Regions from separate parts of the Brevibacillus sp. B_LB10_24 genome, predicted to be linked through region 1. Evidence: riboswitches for the same ligand, from Rfam matches in the RefSeq annotation. Region 1 holds a riboswitch; the other holds the start of a gene.
The links. Region 1 has a riboswitch for FMN ahead of ACI7RC_RS24840 (ECF transporter S component). Riboswitches for the same ligand answer to the same signal wherever they lie in the genome.
Positions count from the first base shown of each region.

Region 2: linked by a shared signal. The riboswitch ahead of ribD (bifunctional diaminohydroxyphosphoribosylaminopyrimidine deaminase/5-amino-6-(5-phosphoribosylamino)uracil reductase RibD) and the one ahead of ACI7RC_RS24840 (ECF transporter S component) in region 1 are both predicted to bind FMN.

Region 1 is NZ_JBJQOQ010000042.1:32,971-38,072, forward strand. Features, by position in the region: gene ACI7RC_RS24825 (ABC transporter ATP-binding protein) at 1-681, shown strand, start outside; gene ACI7RC_RS24830 (ABC transporter permease) at 674-1,468, shown strand; gene ACI7RC_RS24835 (ABC transporter permease) at 1,471-2,259, shown strand; FMN riboswitch at 2,328-2,477, shown strand; gene ACI7RC_RS24840 (ECF transporter S component) at 2,705-3,307, shown strand; gene ACI7RC_RS24845 (helix-turn-helix domain-containing protein) at 3,366-3,995, opposite strand; gene bcp (thioredoxin-dependent thiol peroxidase) at 4,196-4,663, shown strand; gene ACI7RC_RS24855 (M42 family metallopeptidase) at 4,694-5,102, shown strand, end outside.
Region 2 is NZ_JBJQOQ010000021.1:7,162-12,263, forward strand. Features, by position in the region: gene ACI7RC_RS17865 (hypothetical protein) at 120-863, shown strand; gene ACI7RC_RS17870 (DUF2953 domain-containing protein) at 925-1,581, shown strand; FMN riboswitch at 1,663-1,809, shown strand; gene ribD (bifunctional diaminohydroxyphosphoribosylaminopyrimidine deaminase/5-amino-6-(5-phosphoribosylamino)uracil reductase RibD) at 1,930-3,033, shown strand; gene ribE (riboflavin synthase) at 3,053-3,706, shown strand; gene ACI7RC_RS17885 (bifunctional 3,4-dihydroxy-2-butanone-4-phosphate synthase/GTP cyclohydrolase II) at 3,729-4,925, shown strand; gene ribH (6,7-dimethyl-8-ribityllumazine synthase) at 4,939-5,102, shown strand, end outside.

The DNA of each region.
Region 1 (5,102 bases):
CTCTCGCCGACAGAGTCGTTTCGCCTGCTTCAGCGCGTGTATAAAGTTGAAGGGGAGGACGGGAAGCGCTGGCTGGATCGCCTGGTAGAAGAGCTGGACATCGGCGGATTTATCAACCAGCCTGTCCGCAAGCTCAGCCTGGGCCAGCGGATGCGCTGCGAGATCGCTGCGTCCTTGATCCACAAGCCCAGACTGCTGTTTCTCGACGAGCCGACCGTGGGACTGGATGTGCTGGTGAAACAGAAAATCCGGGAGTTCTTGCGCAACCTGAACGAGTCGGAGCGGACGACGATTCTGCTCACCACCCATGACGTGTCCGACATCGAGGCCTTGTGCAAGCGCGTGATCGTGATGGACCAGGGGAAACTCATTTTTGATGGAATGCTGAGCGATTTAAAAGAAAAGTGGGGCAACGGAACCGAGATCGCATTTCAATTCAAACACCGCATTCCTCTGGAGGAGCTTCGCAGTCTGCTTGGCGAGTATCCGTGCGAGCTGTTTGCGGAAAACGAATACGCGGTCCGGGTCAAGCTGCAGCGCAGCAGGGAAATGCTTCCGCTCGTGCTGTCCACCGTCATGGCCTCCTATGAGGTAAGCGATGTGAAGGTGATGGAGTCGAGTACGGAGGACATCGTCCGCAATATTTATTCGGTCGACAGCGGGGTTGCGGTCAATGGTTAAATTGTATGCAGAACTGATTCGCATCCGCTTTTTGACGCTGTTGGCGTACCGGGTGAACTACTACAGCGGGATTATCATTTACGGAATCAATATCGGGGCGTACTACTTTTTGTGGGGAGCCATCTACGGCGATCAGCAGAGCCTCGGAGGCATGACCGCGGAGCAGATGACGGTATATGTCGCGATCGCCTGGATGTCGCGGGCGTTTTACTTTAACAACATCGACCAGGAAATCGCCCAGGAGGTCCGTGAAGGAAAAGTGGCCATTGAGCTGATCCGCCCCTACAACTACCTGTCAGTAAAACTGGCCCAGGCCCTCGGCGAAGGGATGTTTCGCATGTTGTTTTTTGCCGTTCCGGGCATGATTCTGGCCGGCTTGATTCTGCCGATACACTTTCCGCCGACACTGCAGCACTGGGGCGTCTATTTGCTCAGCTTGCTGATGGCCTTTATCATCAATACGCAGATCAACCTGCTGACCGGCATCCTGACCTTTTTCCTGTTTCGCAACGAGGGCATGATGCGGGCTAAACGGGTGGTTGTCGACCTTTTGTCGGGTCTGATTTTGCCGATCAGTTTTTTCCCTGTCTGGGCGCAGACCTTGATGGGCTTCCTGCCGTTTCAGGCAATCAACTACTATCCGAGCAAAATCTTTTCCGGAGCCATAGCGATGAGTGATGTGGCGGGTGTGCTCTGGCTGCAGTTCGCCTGGATCGCGATCCTGTACCTGCCGATTACCCTGTTGTGGCGCCGCGCACGACGCAACCTCGTGGTGCAAGGAGGTTAGTGATGAAACAGATCGTCCGTTTGTTCAGCGATTACCTCAGCCAGTATTTCAAGACACGCCTGGCGTATCGGGCCGACTTTGTCGGAGATTTTCTCTCGAACCTGGTCTCCGAGTTAATCAATCTGGTATTTATCGTGGTCGTCTTCCAGCATGTCTCTTTGCTGAAGGATTGGAGCCGGGACGAAATCATCTTCATTTACGGTTATTTTCTGATCCCGTTTGCGCTCTTCTCCATGTTTTTCGGGTTTTGGGACTTTAACGAACGCTACATTATCCGCGGGGAAATGGACCGCATCCTTACCCGTCCGGTGCACAATCTGGCTCAGGTCTGCCTGGAATCCATGGCGCCAGACCGGATCTTCGGCATCATCACCGGACTGTTGATCATGGGCTATGCCGCAATCCGTCTGCACTTGTCGTTCACCTGGTATGACATCCTGCTGTTTATCCTGCTGGTCATCAGCAGCACGCTCGTCTATGCAGGGGTGTACACGGGCATCGCCGCGATCAGCTTCTTCTCTGATTCGCGGACCGGCATCTCGCCGATGATCTTCAATATTCAAAACTATGGCCGTTACCCGGTCGACGTATACAACAAGGCGATTCGCATTACGCTGACCTGGATTTTGCCCTTTGCGTTCGTCGGAACTTATCCGGCCGCTTACTTTTTGCGCAAGGAAATGTGGTACACCTACACCATGCTGACGCCTGTTGTTGGCATCGTCTTCTTCGCGATCGGCTTGTCGGTGTGGAACTGGGGGGTAAAAAAATACCAGGGAGCAGGTTCGTAGAGGGCAGCAGCACTCTCTTCCCTTGCCAAAAACCCGGCGGAGCCTTATAATGATTTTCGTATAACTAAACATTCCTTCGGGGCAGGGTGAAATTCCCGACCGGCGGTGATCACTTCGGTGTAAGCCCGCGAGCCCCTCGTCCGCAAAAAAAGCGGCAGGGTGCAGGATCTGGTGCGAATCCAGGGCCGACAGTACAGTCTGGATGGGAGAAGGATGACGACAGTGCGTTTATTGACGTGCTTGTTTGCTTGTGCGAATGGCATGAGCGGCAGTGGGGCTGGCCTGAAAAGGCAGACCTTTGGTTCGCCGTGCAGTCGCAGTCAAGAGATGTCGTGTGTGCCCTGGAGACGAATTTTTGTCTTCAGGGCTTTTTGCATTCGACGGCGGGCCGTCTGAACGATGCTGTTGCCATTCCTCAGAAGGAAAAAAATGAGGAGATGGTCGCATGCAGCAACAACATCTTTACCCGCAGCAGATGATGCAGACCAAGAGGTTGGTCTTCATATCCTTGCTGTCTGCAGTCGCTTTTGTCTTGATGTACCTGGAGTTTCAGGTGCCGTTGTTTCCCACCTTCCTGAAGCTGGACCTCAGCACGCTGCCCGGCTTGTTGGGCGGACTTGTGTTCGGACCGGCGGCCGGATTGACGATTGAGTTGATCAAGAATGTTCTGCACCTTCTGTTGAAAAATACCGATGGTCTCTTGATCGGGGAACTGGCCAACTTTCTTGCCGGATCCAGCTATATTCTGGCTGCGGTCTGGGTGTATCGCAAGCGCAGCAGCAAGGCCGGGTTTGCCCTTGGATTGTCGCTGGGAACCCTGTTGATGACCGTCATCATGTCGGCTGTCAACTACTACCTGCTGATTCCCGCTTATGCCGTGTTGTACAACATGTCGGTACCCGACCTGCTTGCCATGTTCCACATGAGCAGCTTATGGTCACTGATCATCTACGGGATTGCCCCGTTTAACGTAATCAAAGGGATCGTGATCGCGCTCATTGCCGCACCGATCCTGATGAAGATCATGCCGCACCTGCGGGCCAAATAAAAGAAAGGGGAGCAGCCGCGACAGGCTGCTCCCCTTTCTTTTGATCTTGTGACCTGCTTTACTTGATGGCTCTATTCAGCTGGGACATTTCCGCAAACAGCTTCTCTTCCGCCGGGTCGGCTGCCGTCAGCGGGAATAAGATGTTCAGGTACTTGAATTTGCGCCTGCCTTCCCCGTTCTTCAATTCCTTGTACTTGTCCAAAATTCCGCCAATTTCAGCGATGATCTGGTTGCGCTCTTCTTTGGTCAAATATAGCTCGCCTACGTCGAAGGCAAAGGTATCGGAATACTCCTTGCGCACGTCGACATCGCTTGCGACGAAACGATTGATCGTTCTGAGCAGGTCCTTTTCCGTCGTGCGGATCGGCGAGAGCATCACATCACCCAGCTGCTGTGCGTTCTCCTCGATCATGACCCGCAGGTTTACCTGTATGACTTTCGCTACTGGCTGGTAATACTTTTCAATAATCGATCCTTTTATCCTGGTGTCCACCTGTTCGAGCAGACCGACGCGCAGTAATTCTTTGACGTGGTAGTGGAGCCTGGCGGCATTTTCCCCCAGCTCCGTAGCAATTTGCTTGGCTGTCCGCGGTTCTAAATCTTCAAATAACTCAAGGATCTTGACACGCTCCGGAATCGCCAGCGACTTGAGGGCTTCAGGATCTGACACGTATAAAAACTCTTTCACTTATTCATTCACCATCCGTTTTATGCACAGTTGATCAGGAGTGCTTATTTTTAAAATTCGTTTACATTTTTTTATTTTTCATTTTACCCTTTTAACCGGGTAAAGCGCAATGAAGAAGTTGGAAACATCCGGTTTACTTTCGGGACAGACAAACTTTTGTTAAAATAAGACAACAACGTTAGCGAAGGAAGGGATAATACATGATTACAGTAGGTCAAGAGGCACCGGCTTTTTCGCTGCCGGCAAGCAACGGCGAAACGATCTCGCTTGATTCCCTGCGGGGGAAAAACGTCGTGCTGTATTTCTATCCGAAGGACATGACTCCTGGATGCACCACCGAAGCATGCGATTTCCGCGATTACCATCCCGAATTTGAAAAATTGGACACCGTCGTATTGGGAGTAAGCCCTGATGACCTCAAATCCCATGACAAATTCATTGCCAAACACGATTTGCCGTTCGTGCTGCTGGCCGATACCGAACACAAGGTGGCAGAGGATTACGGTGTATGGACTTTGAAAAAAATGTACGGAAAAGAATACATGGGCATTGAACGAAGCACGTTTCTGATCGACAAAGAGGGAAAAATCGCCAAGGTCTGGCCGAAGGTGAAAGTAGCGGAACACGTTCAGGAAGTACTTCAGTACATCAAAGAGCATCTGGGTTAAGACCCGGGTCGGCAGAGGAGGAATGATTCGATGAGCCTGTCCGTGGATTACATGATCGAGACGTTTGCCAAGCTCGCCCGAATTCCCAGTCCTTCAGGAAATACGGGTAAGGTGATGAAATGGGTAGAGCAAGAACTGAAGCGATTGGGCATAGGTTACACTGTCACCAATAAAGGGGCGATTCTCGCTACCCTGCCTGGGAAGTGCGACGAGCGGCAGCGTCTGCTCTCCGCTCACGTGGACACATTGGGAGCGATGGTGAAGGAGATCAAGGCTAACGGCCGTTTGCGCATGACGATGATTGGCGGCTTTGCCTGGAATGCCGTTGAGGGGGAGTACTGCGAGATCGAGACAGGAGATGGCCGCGTCTACACCGGGACGATTTTGACGACCAAGGCATCCGTTCACGTCTACAGCAGAGAGGCTGGCAAAATGGAGC
Region 2 (5,102 bases), on a different contig from region 1:
GAATAGCTGGATGAAGGGGAAAGCACCTTTGCCGGTGCTTTTCCTTTTGAAAGAATGGGGGAAATTACCTGAATAAGAAGCTGTTTTTCGAAGACAATATCAGCCAGGAGGCGAAAAACATGTACACACACTATCCTAGCACGCAAGGAACCAGCAGCATTTCCGGCGGAGCCCAAGCGATGTTTCAACCCAATTTTGCCGGAACCAGCACCCAGCAAGTAAGGCAGGATATTGCCCGCGAAGGCGGATTTGGTTATGGCCAGATGGGCGGCTACCAGCAGCATGCCCCGCAGCATTTCTATTCGGGCGGCGCTCAAGCCATTTTCCAACCCAATTTCGCCGGGACAAATGCCCAAGCGGTAAGACAGGACATCAGCCGCGAAGGCGGATTTGGCTACGGCCAGATGGGCGGTTACCAGCAGCATGCGCCCCAGCAGCATATGATGCATCAGGCCTATCCAAGCGGTGTGCAGGCGATCTACCAGCCTAACTTCGCCGGGACGAATGCTCAAGCGGTAAGGCAGGACATCAGCCGCGAAGGCGGATTTGGCTACGGTCAGATGGGCGGCTTTGGGCAGCAGGCAACCCATATGCATGCAGCCGGAGCCGAAGCGATCTTCCACCCGAATTTTGCCGGATCTTATCCGCAGCAAATCAGGCAGGATATCGCCCGTGACGGCGGGTTTGCCTACGGTCAACAGCAGATGGGAGGCTATCAGCAGCAGCAGCAACAGCAGATCCCGCAGTTGTCGTACGGTGCCCATTCCGTCTTCCAACCCGGTTTTGCCGGCACGAATCCGCAACAAGTCAGACAGGATATGGGAATGTCCGCTGGCGTGGCTCACCAAGGAAGAAGTATATAAAAATGGAACATATTCCCCGTTCTTTCGACTCATACTAAGGGACGAAAGGCGGGGATTTCGTTTGTTTGGTTGGTGGCTGCTGGCAGGAATCATCGGTCTATTGGTTCTCATCATACTTACTCCGCTTCACATCCAGATTACGTATCGGCGCATAGAAGACAACGACCATCTCGTCGTGCAGGTTAAGGCTTGGTTTGGTTTGATCCGAGTGAAAAAAGAAGTGCCGATTCTCAAGTTTCACATGGATGACATTCAACCGGAAATCGTCGCAAGGGTGGGAGACGAACATGAAAAACACCGCCATAAGGTGATCGGCTGGGAAACCGTACAAAAATGGTCGCATCAATACCACTACTGGCTGGAGCAGATCCACGACTTACAGCCGATCGTCAGACAAATGCTGCGGCGGGTGTACTGCAAGCAGATTGAGTGGAACACCGTTATGGGAGCGGGGGACGCAGCTGCTACCGGAGTGCTGACAGGGTTGGCTTACGGAGTGAAGAGCATCATCGTATCGGTATTCTCCCATTACCTGACGATGTATACGGTACCCCGCATCAGCGTACAGCCGCTTTGGGACACGAAAGCGGTTCGCACGCGGTTTACCTGCAGGCTGCAGTTCCGGGTAGTTTTTGCCGCCGCAGCAGCAGTTCGGATCATGTTGAAATTAAGAAAAGGACGCCAGCGCAAATGGGAGGCTGCCTCGACAAGGGCATGACGAGCTGCAGGCAGCACTTCATTTTTGCCAAACTTGAGGAGCTTCTTGTATAATGGTAGAGTGTCAATTGAATCAAAGTATGCATTCCTTCAGGGCAGGGTGAAATTCCCGACCGGCGGTGATCACTTAGGTGTAAGCCCGCGAGCCCCTCGTCCGCATAAGCGGCAGGGTGCAGGATCTGGTGCGAATCCAGAGCCGACAGTACAGTCTGGATGGGAGAAGGAGTCATGGTATAGGTGTGTCCTTAAACCAGGTTTAGGGGCTTTGTTTCCTATTACCTAAATTCCTCGTTCCAGGCCTTGGAGTATCATTCCAAGGCTTTTTATTTTGACAAAAAGGAGCGGGTTTATGGATGAAACAAGCTACATGGAGCTAGCATTGACACTGGCAAAGAGCATGAAAGGACAGACGGGAACCAACCCCCTGGTAGGGGCTGTCGCAGTGAATGGCGGAAGAATCGTCGGCACAGGCGCACATATGCGGCAGGGAGAGGCACATGCCGAGGTGCATGCCCTCAACATGGCAGGAAGCCATGCAAAAGGCTGCACGCTTTACGTGACCCTGGAACCCTGCAGTCACCATGGCAGGACTCCTCCTTGCGTGGAACGCATCATCCGCGAACAGGTAAAGCGGGTGGTGATCGCCGCCCTGGATCCCAACCCGCTTGTCGCCGGAAAAGGCGTTCAGCGTCTGCGCGAGGCAGGCATCGAGACAGAAGTTGGCCTTTTGGAGGCGGAAGCCGTACAGATGAATGAAGTGTTTCACAAGTTCATCACCCGGCAGATGCCGTTTATCACCTTGAAGGCGGCCATGACGCTGGACGGGAAGATAGCAACGGTCAGCGGGGACAGCCGATGGATCAGTTCAGAAGCTTCCCGGGCCGAGGTTCATAGTCTGCGCCACCAGCACGATGCCGTAGTGGTGGGAATCGGCACGGTGGAAAAGGACGATCCGGAATTGACCACGAGAATGAAAGTAGAAGGATTGCAGCCTGTACGCATTGTCGTCGATTCGACGCTGCGGCTCTCTCCCCGGGCCAAAGTGGTGCAGGACAAGAAAGCTCCGACGCTCGTCCTGACCACAGCAGGGGTTTCCGCGGAAAAGCGGAGGCAGCTGGAGGCAGCGGGAGTGGAGGTCGTCGAGGTGAATGACGCTCCACCCGTCGATTTGCAAAAGGCGATGGAGCTGCTCGCAAGTCGGGGCATCAGCTCGGTATTGGTCGAAGGAGGAGCGGTTCTCGGGGGAGCCATGCTGCAAGCGCGGCTCGTCGACAAACTGATTGTATACATTGCGCCCAAGATCGTAGGGGGCGAAACCGCGCCGCCGGCATGGAAAATGGCAGGAGTGCCGCTGATCAGCCAGGCTGTAACATTTCGGCAGATTTCGTACCAGCAGGTAGGAGAGGATATGCGGTTTACAGGCTATCCCGTCTACCACTCACAGCAGGTTTGAGAAGAGAGGTGGACCAGTTATGTTTACAGGCATTGTTGAGGAAATTGGCACATTACAATCCGTTTCAACCACAGCGGAAGCCTGCAAATTGGCGATCTTAGCCCAGAGGGTTGTGGAAGACGTACAGCTTGGCGACAGCATTGCCGTCAACGGGATTTGTCTGACTGTTACTTCTTTTCATAAACAAGGGTTTACGGCTGACGCCGTGCCGGAGACCGTCCGCCGCACCAATCTGTCCCAATTAAAGACGGGCGACCCGATCAATCTGGAACGGGCGATGAGGGCTGACGGGCGTTTTGGCGGCCACTTTGTCACGGGACATATCGATGGCACGGCCGTGCTGACCGGGAGAAGACAGGAAGGCAGCGCTCTGATCCTGTCATTTGCCCCTGAACGGGAAGAGCTGTTGAAATACATTCTGCCCAAAGGCTCGGTAGCCCTTGACGGTATCAGTCTCACCGTGATGGATGTAGGGGAAGCAGAGTTTCGCATCTCTGTCATCCCGCACACGTTGGCGAAGACGGCACTTCACGCGAAATTGCCGGGGGAAAAAAGCAATCTGGAATGCGACATGCTCGGCAAGTACATGGAGCGCTTCCTGCTTCATCGCGAGGAACGGCAGAAGAAGCCCCGGCTCGACGAACGGTTTCTGCAAGAACATGGGTTTATCTGACAACGAAGGGAGCTTTTTGAATATGTTCGATACGATAGAAGCAGCCTTGGAAGATTTGCGGAACGGAAAGGTGATCATTGTCGTCGATGACGAAAACAGGGAGAACGAAGGTGATCTGGTAGCTCTCGCGTCGGCAGCCAACGCTGAGGTGATCAATTTTATGATTACCCACGGCAAGGGACTGGTCTGTGTCCCCATCACCGAAGAGAAAGCACAGGAGCTCGCCCTGCCGTCGATGGTCAGTCAGAACACGGACGCTCACGGGACGGCTTTTACCGTCTCTATCGATCACGTCAGCACGACGACCGGCATATCCGCATTCGAACGGGCCGAGACGATTCGAGCGATGATCGATCCGCAGTCGGCGGCAGAGGATTTTCGCCGTCCGGGACACATCTTTCCGCTCGTCGCCAAAAAAGGCGGGGTATTGCGGCGGGCCGGACACACGGAAGCGGCAGTCGATTTGGCCCGCTTGTGCGGCGCCTATCCTGCCGGCGTCATTTGCGAAGTGATCAAAAGCGACGGAACGATGGCCCGCGTACCCGATCTGCTCGAGATGAAGCGGGAGTACAATCTGAAGCTGATCACCATCGCCGACCTGATTCAGTACCGCAGAAAAATGGAAAAACTGGTGAAGCGGGAGGCGGAAGCAAACATCCCGACGGCCTACGGCAAGTTCAAGGCGATTTCCTACAGCAATGCCGTGGACGGTCAAGCCCATGTAGCATTCGTCATGGGCGACGTCCATACAGACGAGCCTGTACTGGTCCGGGTGCACTCGGAATGCTTGACTGGAGATATTTTTGGATCCGAAAAATGCGATTGCGGACCGCAGCTGCAGGGGGCATTGCGGCAAATCGCCGAGGAGGGCAGAGGGGTGCTTCTCTACATGCGCCAGGAGGGGCGAGGAATCGGCATTCACAACAAGCTGCGGGCTTATCAACTGCAGGAGATGGGATATGACACAGTGGAAGCGAATGAAAAGCTGGGCTTTCCGGCCGATTTGCGGGACTACGGCATCGGCGCTCAGATTCTGCGCGACCTGGGGATCAGCCGGATGCGCCTGTTAACCAATAATCCAAAGAAGATCAAAGGTCTGGAAGGATACGGGCTGGAAGTGACGGAAAGGGTCCCGATTCAGATCAAGCCAAACGCAAACAATGAAAAGTACTTGGAAACGAAGAAAGAAAAACTCGGCCACATGCTGAATCTGCACTAAGGGAGCGATACACGTGAAAAAGATCTACGAAGGACAACTGGTAGGAAGCGGACTGAAGTTTGGGATTGTCGTCGGACGTTTTAATGAATTTGTCACCGGGAGACTGCTTTCAGGTGCCTTGGACGCGCTGAAGCGGCACGGCGTGGAGAGGGAAGAAATCGAAGTAGCCTGGGTTCC